Regions from separate parts of the Mesorhizobium sp. M2A.F.Ca.ET.046.03.2.1 genome, predicted to be linked through region 3. Evidence: riboswitches for the same ligand, from Rfam matches in the RefSeq annotation. Region 3 holds a riboswitch; each other region holds the start of a gene.
What was found. A riboswitch is a leader RNA that binds a small molecule or an ion and turns the genes downstream of it on or off. The one in region 3 is predicted to bind thiamine pyrophosphate.
Positions count from the first base shown of each region.

Region 1 (3,267 bases), 3.5 Mb from region 3:
CGGGGTCGAGCGACAGGTTGAACTGGTCCTCCCAGCGGAACTCGAAGCGCGCGCGCGAAAGGGCATCATCCCTGGTTTTCGCTGCCGGATGGCCCTTCGCCAGATCGGCTGCATGGGCGGCTATCTTGTAAGTGATCACCCCAATCTTGACGTCGTTGCGGTCGGGAAGGCCGAGATGCTCTTTCGGCGTGACGTAGCAAAGCATTGCGGTGCCGAACCAGCCTATCATGGCGGCACCTATCCCTGAGGTGATGTGGTCATAGCCCGGCGCGATGTCGGTCGTCAGCGGCCCCAACGTGTAGAACGGCGCCTCACCGCACACTGCGAGCTGCTTGTCCATGTTCTGCCTGATCTTGTGCATGGGGACATGGCCCGGGCCTTCGATCATCACCTGGCAGTCCTTTGCCCAGGCAATCTTGGTGAGTTCTCCAAGTGTTTCCAGTTCGGCGAATTGCGCCGCGTCGTTCGCATCGGCGATTGAACCGGGACGAAGGCCGTCGCCGAGCGAGAAGGAAACGTCATAGGCTCTGGCGATGTCGCAGATCTCCTCGAAATGCTCGTAGAGGAAGCTCTCCCGGTGATGGTGCAGGCACCATTTGGCCATGATCGAGCCGCCGCGCGAGACGATGCCCGTGACCCGGTCGACGGTCAGCGGTATGTAGTGCAGCCGCACGCCGGCGTGGATGGTGAAATAGTCGACGCCTTGCTCGGCCTGCTCGATCAGCGTGTCGCGATAGACCTCCCAGTTGAGGTCCTCGGCGATGCCGCCGACCTTTTCGAGCGCCTGATAGAGCGGCACCGTGCCGATCGGCACCGGTGCATTGCGCACGATCCAGTCGCGGATGTTGTGGATGTTGCGGCCGGTCGACAGGTCCATCACCGTATCGGCGCCCCAGCGGATCGCCCACACCATCTTTTCGACCTCTTCGGCCATCGACGATGTGACAGCCGAGTTACCGATGTTGGCGTTGATCTTCACCAGGAAATTTCGCCCGATGATCATCGGTTCGCTCTCGGGATGATTGATGTTGGCGGGAATGATTGCGCGTCCGCGCGCCACCTCGTCGCGCACGAATTCGGGTGTGACGAAATCTGGGATCGCCGCGCCGAAGGCTTCGCCGTCGCGTTGCAGCTTGCCGCGCATCACCTCGCGGCCGAGATTCTCGCGGATGGCTACGAACTCCATTTCTGGCGTGATGATGCCGGCGCGCGCATAGGCAAGTTGGGTCACCGCCTTGCCCTGCTTGGCCTTGAGCGGCCGATTGCGTATCGGAAATTCCGGTGTCAGGCGCTCGCCGGTGGCGAATCCATTGTCTTCCGGCCGGACGTGGCGGCCGTCATAGGCTTCGACATCGCAACGCGCCGTGACCCATTCGTGGCGAAGCCGGGCAAGGCCTTTTTCGATGCTGGTTTGGACTGATGGATCGGTGTAGGGGCCGGACGGATCGTAGACGGTGACGGGCGGTTCGCCGGCCGTCGGATGGACGGAAATCTCGCGCATCGGCACCCTGATCTGCGGGTAGAGGACGCCGGGCTTGTGGATTTTCCGCGAGGCGGGCAGTGGTCCCGTCGACACGGCGGGGGTGAGGGCATTCATCGTGAGGCTCCTTTGCTCATGCATTGGAGACCCAGTTCTGTGCCGGAAGGATGAAAAGACGCTTCTGTAGACCTGCTGCAGCAGGACCTCGGGCGTAAACTCCCGCAAAGCGCTTGCACCGTCCCTACGCCAGTATGAACTGGATCAGGTTCAACGGGTCACTGCGCCGCGAAAGCCAGCAGTATCTCAGCCCCTTACCGGGACTCCCCTGGTGAATGCCTCAAGTTGAATGGGCCGGTGCTGCTTTGTCAAGCGCCTTCGGGCGCCTTCGGGCGCCTTCGGCCGGTGGCGACGTCCGGCGGCCGGCCGAGCGGAGAGCTCGCGCATGCATCGGGGACAAGTCACGCCCCGTAGACCAGGGCTGGAATGGCCAAAGTCTCATTCGCTTCGTGAAGGATGGAAAAACTGTATCGGCCATGTGCGTCGAGATCGACCGAGTAGCTCAGGCGGTCACGGATGTGGTTATCCTGGTCGAAGGCGACGATTTGCGGCTTCAGCGAGGTGATTTGCACCACGTCCAGGTAGATGGAGTTGCAGATATGATCTGGTCGTCGGGCTGGCAGGTGCAAGCGGCCGCTCTATTCAGGATGCGGCATCGGCGGCGTTCCCGATACCAATGATATCTTGCGGGCAACTTATGCAATCACCGGCTTCGTAAAACCCGACGGCGGCGGCCGTGTCCTGGCGCTGAGGATGTGCCGCTGTTCCAGCAGAGAAATCGCGTGGGCGCGGAGTTTTCGCTCTGCGAGGAAGAGTTGACGCAATCGTTTAGCTTGCTTGCAGTTCGTAGAGACCCGCCTTTGAAAGCAACTAAGCTATTGCATTGATATGTTGGTGCGCGATCGATCGCTACATAGCCGGCCGCCATTATCCGAGTATTGATCCGCCGGTGTTCGTGTTGCCGTATATGGCAATCCCTGCGAGATCGTCGCGGCCGGATCGGCCGCACCCTCTAGTCATAAAAGGGGAAGCGACCGAGAATTCCGCTGCCGAAAACTTCTCTGGCTTGGCTATGCATGCGGTAGATGAGATCGCCGCCTACCGCGACCTGGTCGAGGAAGGCATCGACGCCCAGTTCGGACAGCCTGGTTATCGCAATGCGTTAGCGGCTCAGACTTGCGGTCTCGAGAGCGGCCTTTGGGGGTCACCTCTTTTTTGTTTCAGAGGTTGGAAGACGGCTGCTCGTTACCCAATAGAAATGGCGACTACGGAACGCGATCGATCGCGGCCATCAGGAAACACCTGTCTTCGGCTCAACCTCGACATGGCGTCCGATCGACCGCAGATATACAGCTATCTCGTCCATGAGATGATCGCGTTCGCCGTAGATCTCAGCAATCCTGCGCAGCTGTGGCTCGACGGACCTCCGTTGCGCCGGCGTCAAATCAGCATCGCCAAAGACATATCCCAAGTTGCCAATCGCGCAAATGTTGCAGCCGGCCTCCACAACTGCTTGCACGAATGCCGGAATGTCTTTTTCTTGCATAGTCTTCATGTCGAACCTCTCGTGAATGGCGTGCTTGCGCGCCCATGCTGCCTTTTCAGCGTGTCCTCTGGGCGGCGCAAGCCTTGAGCGTAATTGTGCCGGGCAACCTCGACTATCCCGTCTGCCACGCTCTTTAGAGTCGGTGGGGTCTGGTGATTGCAGGCTGGGCCACTCAAAAGCCTGC
Region 1 is NZ_CP034449.1:3,424,532-3,427,798, forward strand. Features, by position in the region: gene thiC (phosphomethylpyrimidine synthase ThiC) at 1-1,597, opposite strand, end outside; TPP riboswitch at 1,701-1,817, opposite strand; gene EJ072_RS16495 (hypothetical protein) at 1,939-2,166, opposite strand; gene EJ072_RS37525 (hypothetical protein) at 2,829-3,267, opposite strand, start outside.
Region 1: another riboswitch for thiamine pyrophosphate. It lies ahead of thiC (phosphomethylpyrimidine synthase ThiC); the one in region 3 lies ahead of EJ072_RS35465 (YkoF family thiamine/hydroxymethylpyrimidine-binding protein).

Region 2 (3,267 bases), 3.4 Mb from region 3:
AGAGCTGCAGGATCAGGCGACGCCCGGGAAAGGCCGGATGCCTTGAAAGCGCGCGTGCCACCAGCAGCGCCGGCGCGACCGACAGCAGCGTCGAGAGCAATGCTTGCCACAGCGTGAAGCGGGCCACGCGCAGGAGGTAGCCGTCGAAGGCGGCGGCAGCGCCGGAGAGGTCGTGCGCGCCTTCGAGGATGAGGCCAGCGAAGGCGCCGCCGATGAGCGCGGCGATGGCCGCGAGCGCGACGACACTGGCGGTGACGCGGGAGTCACGCGCGGAGTGCACGCCGCACCATGCGAGCTTCAGCTAGGCAACGCCGCGTTCCTTCGCGCCTCCCTCTGTCCTGCCGGCCATCTCCCCCTCTAGGGGGGAGATTGGCAGCGTCGACGCCCCGCTCGATCCTGCAACGTCGGAGATGGGCGAAAGCCGGCGTGACAGCCAATCTCCCCCTTGAGGGGGAGATGTCCGGCAGGACAGAGAGGGGGGCCTTGGCGCAAGCATCGCAGCCTACTTGCTCATCACCGCCAGCCACTCATCCGCCCACGCCTTGCGGTTGGCGGCAACCTCCTCCGGGCTGAACAGCAGGGTCTTGGTCGGCTTGACCAGTTTGTCGAAGGCCGGGTTGAGCGGCTTGTCGGTCTTGCCGGCCGGGAACATCCAGTTGGTTTCCGGGATGACGTCCTGGAATTTCGGCCCGGTCATGAAGGCGATGAACTTTTGCGTCAGCGGGTTCTTGGCACCCGTCGTGGTGATGCCGGCAACCTCGATCTGCAGGTATTCGCCTTCCTCGAAGGACGCCGCCTGATAGCGCTCGGTGTTCTCGGCCACCATGTGATAGGCCGGCGAGGTGGTGTAGGAGAGCACCATCGGCGCCTCGCCCTTGGTGAACAGGCCATAGGCCTCGCTCCAACCCGGCGTCACCGTCAGCACTTTCGTCTTGAGCTTGGCCCAGGCCTCCGGCGCCTTGTCGCCATAGACAGACTTCACCCACAAGAGCAGGCCGAGGCCGGGCGTCGAGGTGCGCGGATCCTGGATGACGATCTTGTCGGTGCCGCTACCCTCGATCAGGTCCTTCAGGCTCTTCGGCGGGACTTTTAGCTTCTGCGTGTCATAGACGACGGCGAAATAGCCATAGTCGAACGGCACGAAAGTGTCGTCGCTCCAGCCGCCCGGCACGTTGATACCCGAGACGTCGCCATGCGGCGCGAACAGCCCGCTCGCCTTGGCGTCCGCGGTCAGGTTGGTGTCGAGGCCGAGGACGATGTCGGCCTTGGTGCCGGCGCCCTCGAGCTTGACGCGGTTGAGCAGCGCGACGCCATCGGCGACCGAGACGAATTCGAGATCGCAGCCACATTCGGCTTCGAATTCCTTCTTCACCGCCGGTCCGGGCCCCCAATCGGCAGTGAAGCTTTCATAGGTATAGACGGTGAGCTTGTCCTCGGCGACGGCAGGCGCAACACCGGCCAGAAGCGACAAAAGACCGGCTGCGAGAATAAGCTTGGACAATATCGCGCGCATCGGCGCCTCCTTCGTTCGAGTGACAAGGAATTGAGGCGCCGGATGGTCCGAAACGTCTAATCCCTCCGCCGGTACAAACCGGATCAGGTTCAGCGGGTTGGCTCGATTGCCTCTCAGCCGGATCACGTCCGGCACCCCGTTAGAGCGTCTCGACAGATAGGCCCGGCCGAAGCGGCGTGCAAGCGGAAGTTTGCCGGGCAGCTAATGTTCCGAGGCAGGAACCGAAGCGCGGCGCTTCCGGCTTCCGTTTCCCCCGGCGGGCTGGTAAGGGCGACGGCCATGGGCACATTCACCATCCTGCTTGGCGGCGAGCTTATCCGCACGCCCCGGCTCGAACGCCAGATCGCTGGTTCGCGCGTCATCGCCGCCGACGCCGGCATCGGCCATGCCCGCATGCTGGGCCTTGTCCCCGAGCTCTGGGTCGGCGATTTCGACTCGGTGCCGGCCAACCTGCCCGAAGATCTGGCTTCCGTCCCACAAAAAATCTTCCCGGCCGAGAAGGACATGACCGATGGCGAGCTTGCAATAGCGGAAGCGCTCCAGCGCGGCGCCACCAGCCTCGTGCTTGCCGGCGCCTTCGGCGGCAAGCGCGCCGACCATGCCTCCCTGCATCTGGCGCTCGCCGTGCGGCTGGCAGAAGCGGGCACGACCGTGTTGCTGACGAGCGGCGCACAGGAAGGCGTTCCCATCCTGCCTGGCAAAGCCAGTTTCGACTATGCGGACAGCACCCTGTTTTCGGTGCTCGGCTTCTCCGACCTGTCCGGCCTGACGGTCACCGGCGCCAAATGGCCGCTCGACCGCGTCGAGGTGGCGTTCGGCTCCTCGCTCACTATATCAAACGAGGTCAAAGGGCGGCTTGGCATCGCGCTGGAGCGCGGCCGGGCGCTGCTTCTGGCCCACCCCTATCCTCTTCCCGAAAGCTGACATTCCAGATATGGCGCCGCCACTTCTCAACCTCGACGGCATTAAACTGACCTTCGGCGGCACCCCGCTGCTCGACGGTGCTGCGCTCAGCGCTTCCGCCGGCGAAAAGATCGCGCTGGTCGGCCGCAACGGCTCGGGCAAGTCGACCCTGCTCAAGATCGCCGCCGGCATGATCGAGCCGCAGGACGGCGAAGTGTTCCGCCAACCCTCGGCGACCGTTCGTTATCTGCCGCAGATGCCGGATATGGATGGCTTCGCCACCGTGCGCGCCTATGTCGAGGCCGGCCTCGGCCCGGCCGACGATCCGCATCGCGCCACCTATCTGATGGAGCATCTCGGCCTCACCGGCGAGGAGAAGCCGGGCGACCTGTCTGGCGGCGAGGCGCGCCGCGCCGCGCTTGCGCGCGTCATGGCGCCGGAACCCGACATCCTTCTGCTCGACGAGCCCACCAACCATCTCGACCTTTCCGTGATCGAATGGCTGGAAGAGGAGCTTGCCCGCACCTCTTCGGCGGTGATCCTGATCTCGCACGACCGCCGCTTTCTCGAACGCGTCACCCGCGCCACCGTCTGGCTCGATCGCGGCCAGACGCGACGGCTGGACAAGGGCTTTGCCCATTTCGAGGAATGGCGCGACCAGGTGTTGGAGGAGGAAGAGCGCGAGCAGCACAAGCTCGGCCGCCAGATCGTGCGCGAGGAGCATTGGTTGCGCTACGGCGTGACCGCCAGACGCAAGCGCAACATGCGCCGCCTCGGCGAATTGCAGACGATGCGCCAGCGCTTCCGCAGCCACCGCGGCGCCGAAGGCATCGCCACCATGGTGGCGAGCG
Region 2 is NZ_CP034449.1:3,926,907-3,930,173, reverse strand. Features, by position in the region: gene thiP (thiamine/thiamine pyrophosphate ABC transporter permease) at 1-280, opposite strand, end outside; gene thiB (thiamine ABC transporter substrate binding subunit) at 503-1,513, opposite strand; TPP riboswitch at 1,557-1,662, opposite strand; gene EJ072_RS18720 (thiamine diphosphokinase) at 1,793-2,437, shown strand; gene EJ072_RS18715 (ABC-F family ATP-binding cassette domain-containing protein) at 2,448-3,267, shown strand, end outside.
Region 2: another riboswitch for thiamine pyrophosphate. It lies ahead of thiB (thiamine ABC transporter substrate binding subunit); the one in region 3 lies ahead of EJ072_RS35465 (YkoF family thiamine/hydroxymethylpyrimidine-binding protein).

Region 3 (3,267 bases):
CTCGCCCTCGCCCCGGATCGCGCCTGTGAGGAGCTGAAACAGCGTCGACTTGCCGGCGCCGGAGGGGCCGAGGATCGACACGAACTCGCCTGCGCCGACATCGAACGAAACGCCGCCAAGAACCTCGAGCGCGCCGAAGTTTTTGCGCACATCGCGAAGCTCGAGCCGGGTCATGGCCGGTGCCCGGAGGGTTCGGCCTTGCGGTCGGCCCTCTCCCAGGGCATGGCGAGGCGCTGCACCAGGACGGCGAGGCCGAACAATGCCAGCGTCAGCGCCGAGCTGACGGCAACGGCGGCAAGCACGAGGTCGGGCCGAAAGTTGTTCTTGGCGCTGAGCATGTAGATGCCCAGCCCCTTCGCGGCGCCCGCATATTCGGCGAAGATCGCGCCCACCACCGCATAGGTGATGGAGATGCGCAGTCCGGCGAAGAAATAGGGCATCGCCGACGGCAGCCGCGCCAGCCAGAATATGCGCGAGCGCCCTGCCCCCATGGCGGCAAGCATCTGGCTTATTTCGGCGCTTGTCGCGGCATAGCCTTCGACCAGCGCCACCATCTTCGGGAAGAAGGTGACCAGCGCGACCAGCAGGATCTTCGGCAAGAGGCCGAAGCCGAACCACAAGGCCACCAGCGGCGCGATCGCCACCAGCGGCAAGGTCTGGCTGGCGATCAGCAGCGGAAACAGCGCGCGGCGCAGCGGGGCCAGGAAGTCGACCAGCGCCGAAAGCACGAAGGCGGCGGCGAGCGAGCAGGCGAAGCCGGCAAGCGTGGCGCGGATGGTGGGAAGCGTGTTTTCGGCGAGTGCCGCGCGGTTCTCCCAGGCCTGCGCCAGCACGCGGGACGGCGCGGGGAGCACGGTGGGCGCAAGGCCGCCGAGACGGGCGTAGAGCTCCCAGGCGAGGAGCAGCAACGCAAACGCGAGGGCGGCGGGAGCGATTTTGGCGAAGGTCGCCGTGAGAGCCAATCTCCCCCCTTGTGGGGGAGATGTCCGGCAGGACAGAGGGGGGCGCGAAGGAACGCCTCCCTGCGAAACTTGCCCCATAGCATCCGACGAAGGCTGCGCTTGCGAACGCCTGACATGCCGGCGGGACAGCGCCCCCCTCTGCCTTGCCAGGCATCTCCCCCACAAGGGGGGAGATTGGCCTTCACCTCGGCTTTCGCCAATGGCCGAAGGCTGCGCTCCCTCTTCAGAGAGGCGGTCAGATATGGGGCCCTCTCCCCCATGCAATAGGTCATACCAAACAGCCACGATAACTCTCCTAGACAGCTCGAGCTTGCGCTCAAACCGCGGTCGGGCTGTTGGCCGAGATGGTGATGTCGAGGGTCACATGCCCCGCGCCGGATCCGAAGCGGCAGAAGGCTTCGTTGAGCGTGGCAAACACTGCGCCGGCGTCGCCGCGCAGCCTGGTGCAGAAGTTCTTGGAACGGTCGAACACGCCGGACTGTTTCAGGAAGTCGATGCAGCCATAGATCTCGTCCATGTGATCGCCCGTGCCCATCACATAGAGCGAGAATTGCGCCGCCACCGCCTGGTCGGTCGAGGGCGTCGACCGCACGGCGCCGAGCGCCGCGCGTTTGCGCTCGTCGAGCGGGACCGCCGGGCCGCCGATCTCGTCGGAACGGCAGATCGGGTCGTCCGGCTCGCCGGGGCAGCCGCGCGAGACGGCGGCCGACAGCACGCAATGCTTGCCGCTTTTGGCCGCCGCCACGAAGAGGTCGCGCATCGCCGGGAACAGCACTTCGGGCGGCCCGACCAGCAGCGTCGAGATGTCGTCGGTCTCGATCCTCAGCCTGTCGCGGTAAGGATCGAGCGCGCCCAACGCGCCGAGGATGACGCCGACGAAATCGTCGGCCATGGGATAAAGGGAAATCTGTGCGCCGGAAAACATGGCCCGCCTCGCTCCGCTGGTATTATCCAGATCAGCTTTAGGGTCCGGAGGCTTGCCGCCACCATCTCAGCCCCGACCGTACGGAGCACCCCTGTGGATGGGCGCGTTAAAGCACTGTTTGCCAGGTTGGGGAAGCGGTTTTTTGCGACGCCAATTGGGCCACGAGTTTCATCTCCCCTAGGGGAGATGCCGGTGGTTATAAGATTTTCACGAATTTCTTATAACGAACTTGCAATCGACTTGGCGGCGCGCAATTATAAGAAAATTTCAGGAATCTTATAACGCACAATAGCAGCGCCATGAAGACCATCGACCTCGCCTACCGCACCCTCTACGCCGAGTTGGTGCAGCGCAGCCTCGATGCTTCCTTCGAGACGGATTTCTCGACGGCGGGCAATTTCGTGCGCGTGCCGGTGAAGGGCCGCGACTACTGGTATTTCGAGGAAACCCGCCCCGAGAAAAAGAGGCGTTATGTCGGTCCGGCCGAGGATCCCGAGATCGCCAGTCGGGTTGCGGCCTTCAGGGAGATCAAGGGCGACCTCAAGAGCCGCCGCAAGCTGGTCTCCACGCTTGTCCGCGATGCCGGCCTGACCGCACCCGAGACCTTCACCGGCGATGTCGTCGAGGCGCTGGAAAAGGCGGGGCTCTTCCGGCTGCGCGCGGTGCTGGTGGGCACCGTCGCTTTCCAGACCTATGCCGGGCATCTCGGGGTGCGATTGCCGGGTGCCGCGCTGCAGACAGGCGATGCCGATTTCGCACAGTTCCATTCCGTTTCGGCCGAAGTGGAAGACAGCATGCCGCCGGTCATCGACGTGCTGAAGGCAGTCGATCCGACGTTTCGCGAAATCCCGCACCGGACCGATGCCGGCCGCGCGACGCAGTACGAGAACGCCTCGCGCTACCGGATCGAGTTCCTCACCCCCAACCGCGGCAGCGACGAGCATGCCGACCGCGCCAGCCTGATGCCTTCGCTCGGCGGCGCCTCGGCGCAGCCGCTGCGCTTCCTCGATTTCCTGATCCGCGACCCGGTGAGGACGGTGCTGCTGCATCGCTCCGGCGTGCCGGTGCTTGTCCCCTCGCCCGAACGCTTCGCCGTTCACAAGCTGATCGTGGCGACCCGCCGCGAGCGAGGCGCGGCGGCGAAGCGGGAGAAGGACCTGCATCAGGCGGGCCTGCTGGTCGAGGCGCTGGATACGACGCGCCGACAGGATGACCTTGCACTGGCTTTCGCGGAAGCGTGGGAGCGCGGCGACGCCTGGCGGGACGCATTGCGGAAGGGCTTGAGCCTGCTGAAGCCGGACAGGCATGAGATGGTCCAGTCGATCTTGGGGCGAGCGCTTGGCGAAATCGGCGTGCAGCTCGAAGGCTTTCCGATGCGGA
Region 3 is NZ_CP034449.1:7,327,503-7,330,769, forward strand. Features, by position in the region: gene EJ072_RS35455 (ABC transporter ATP-binding protein) at 1-174, opposite strand, end outside; gene EJ072_RS35460 (ABC transporter permease) at 171-1,040, opposite strand; gene EJ072_RS35465 (YkoF family thiamine/hydroxymethylpyrimidine-binding protein) at 1,279-1,887, opposite strand; TPP riboswitch at 1,878-1,990, opposite strand; gene EJ072_RS35470 (GSU2403 family nucleotidyltransferase fold protein) at 2,187-3,267, shown strand, end outside.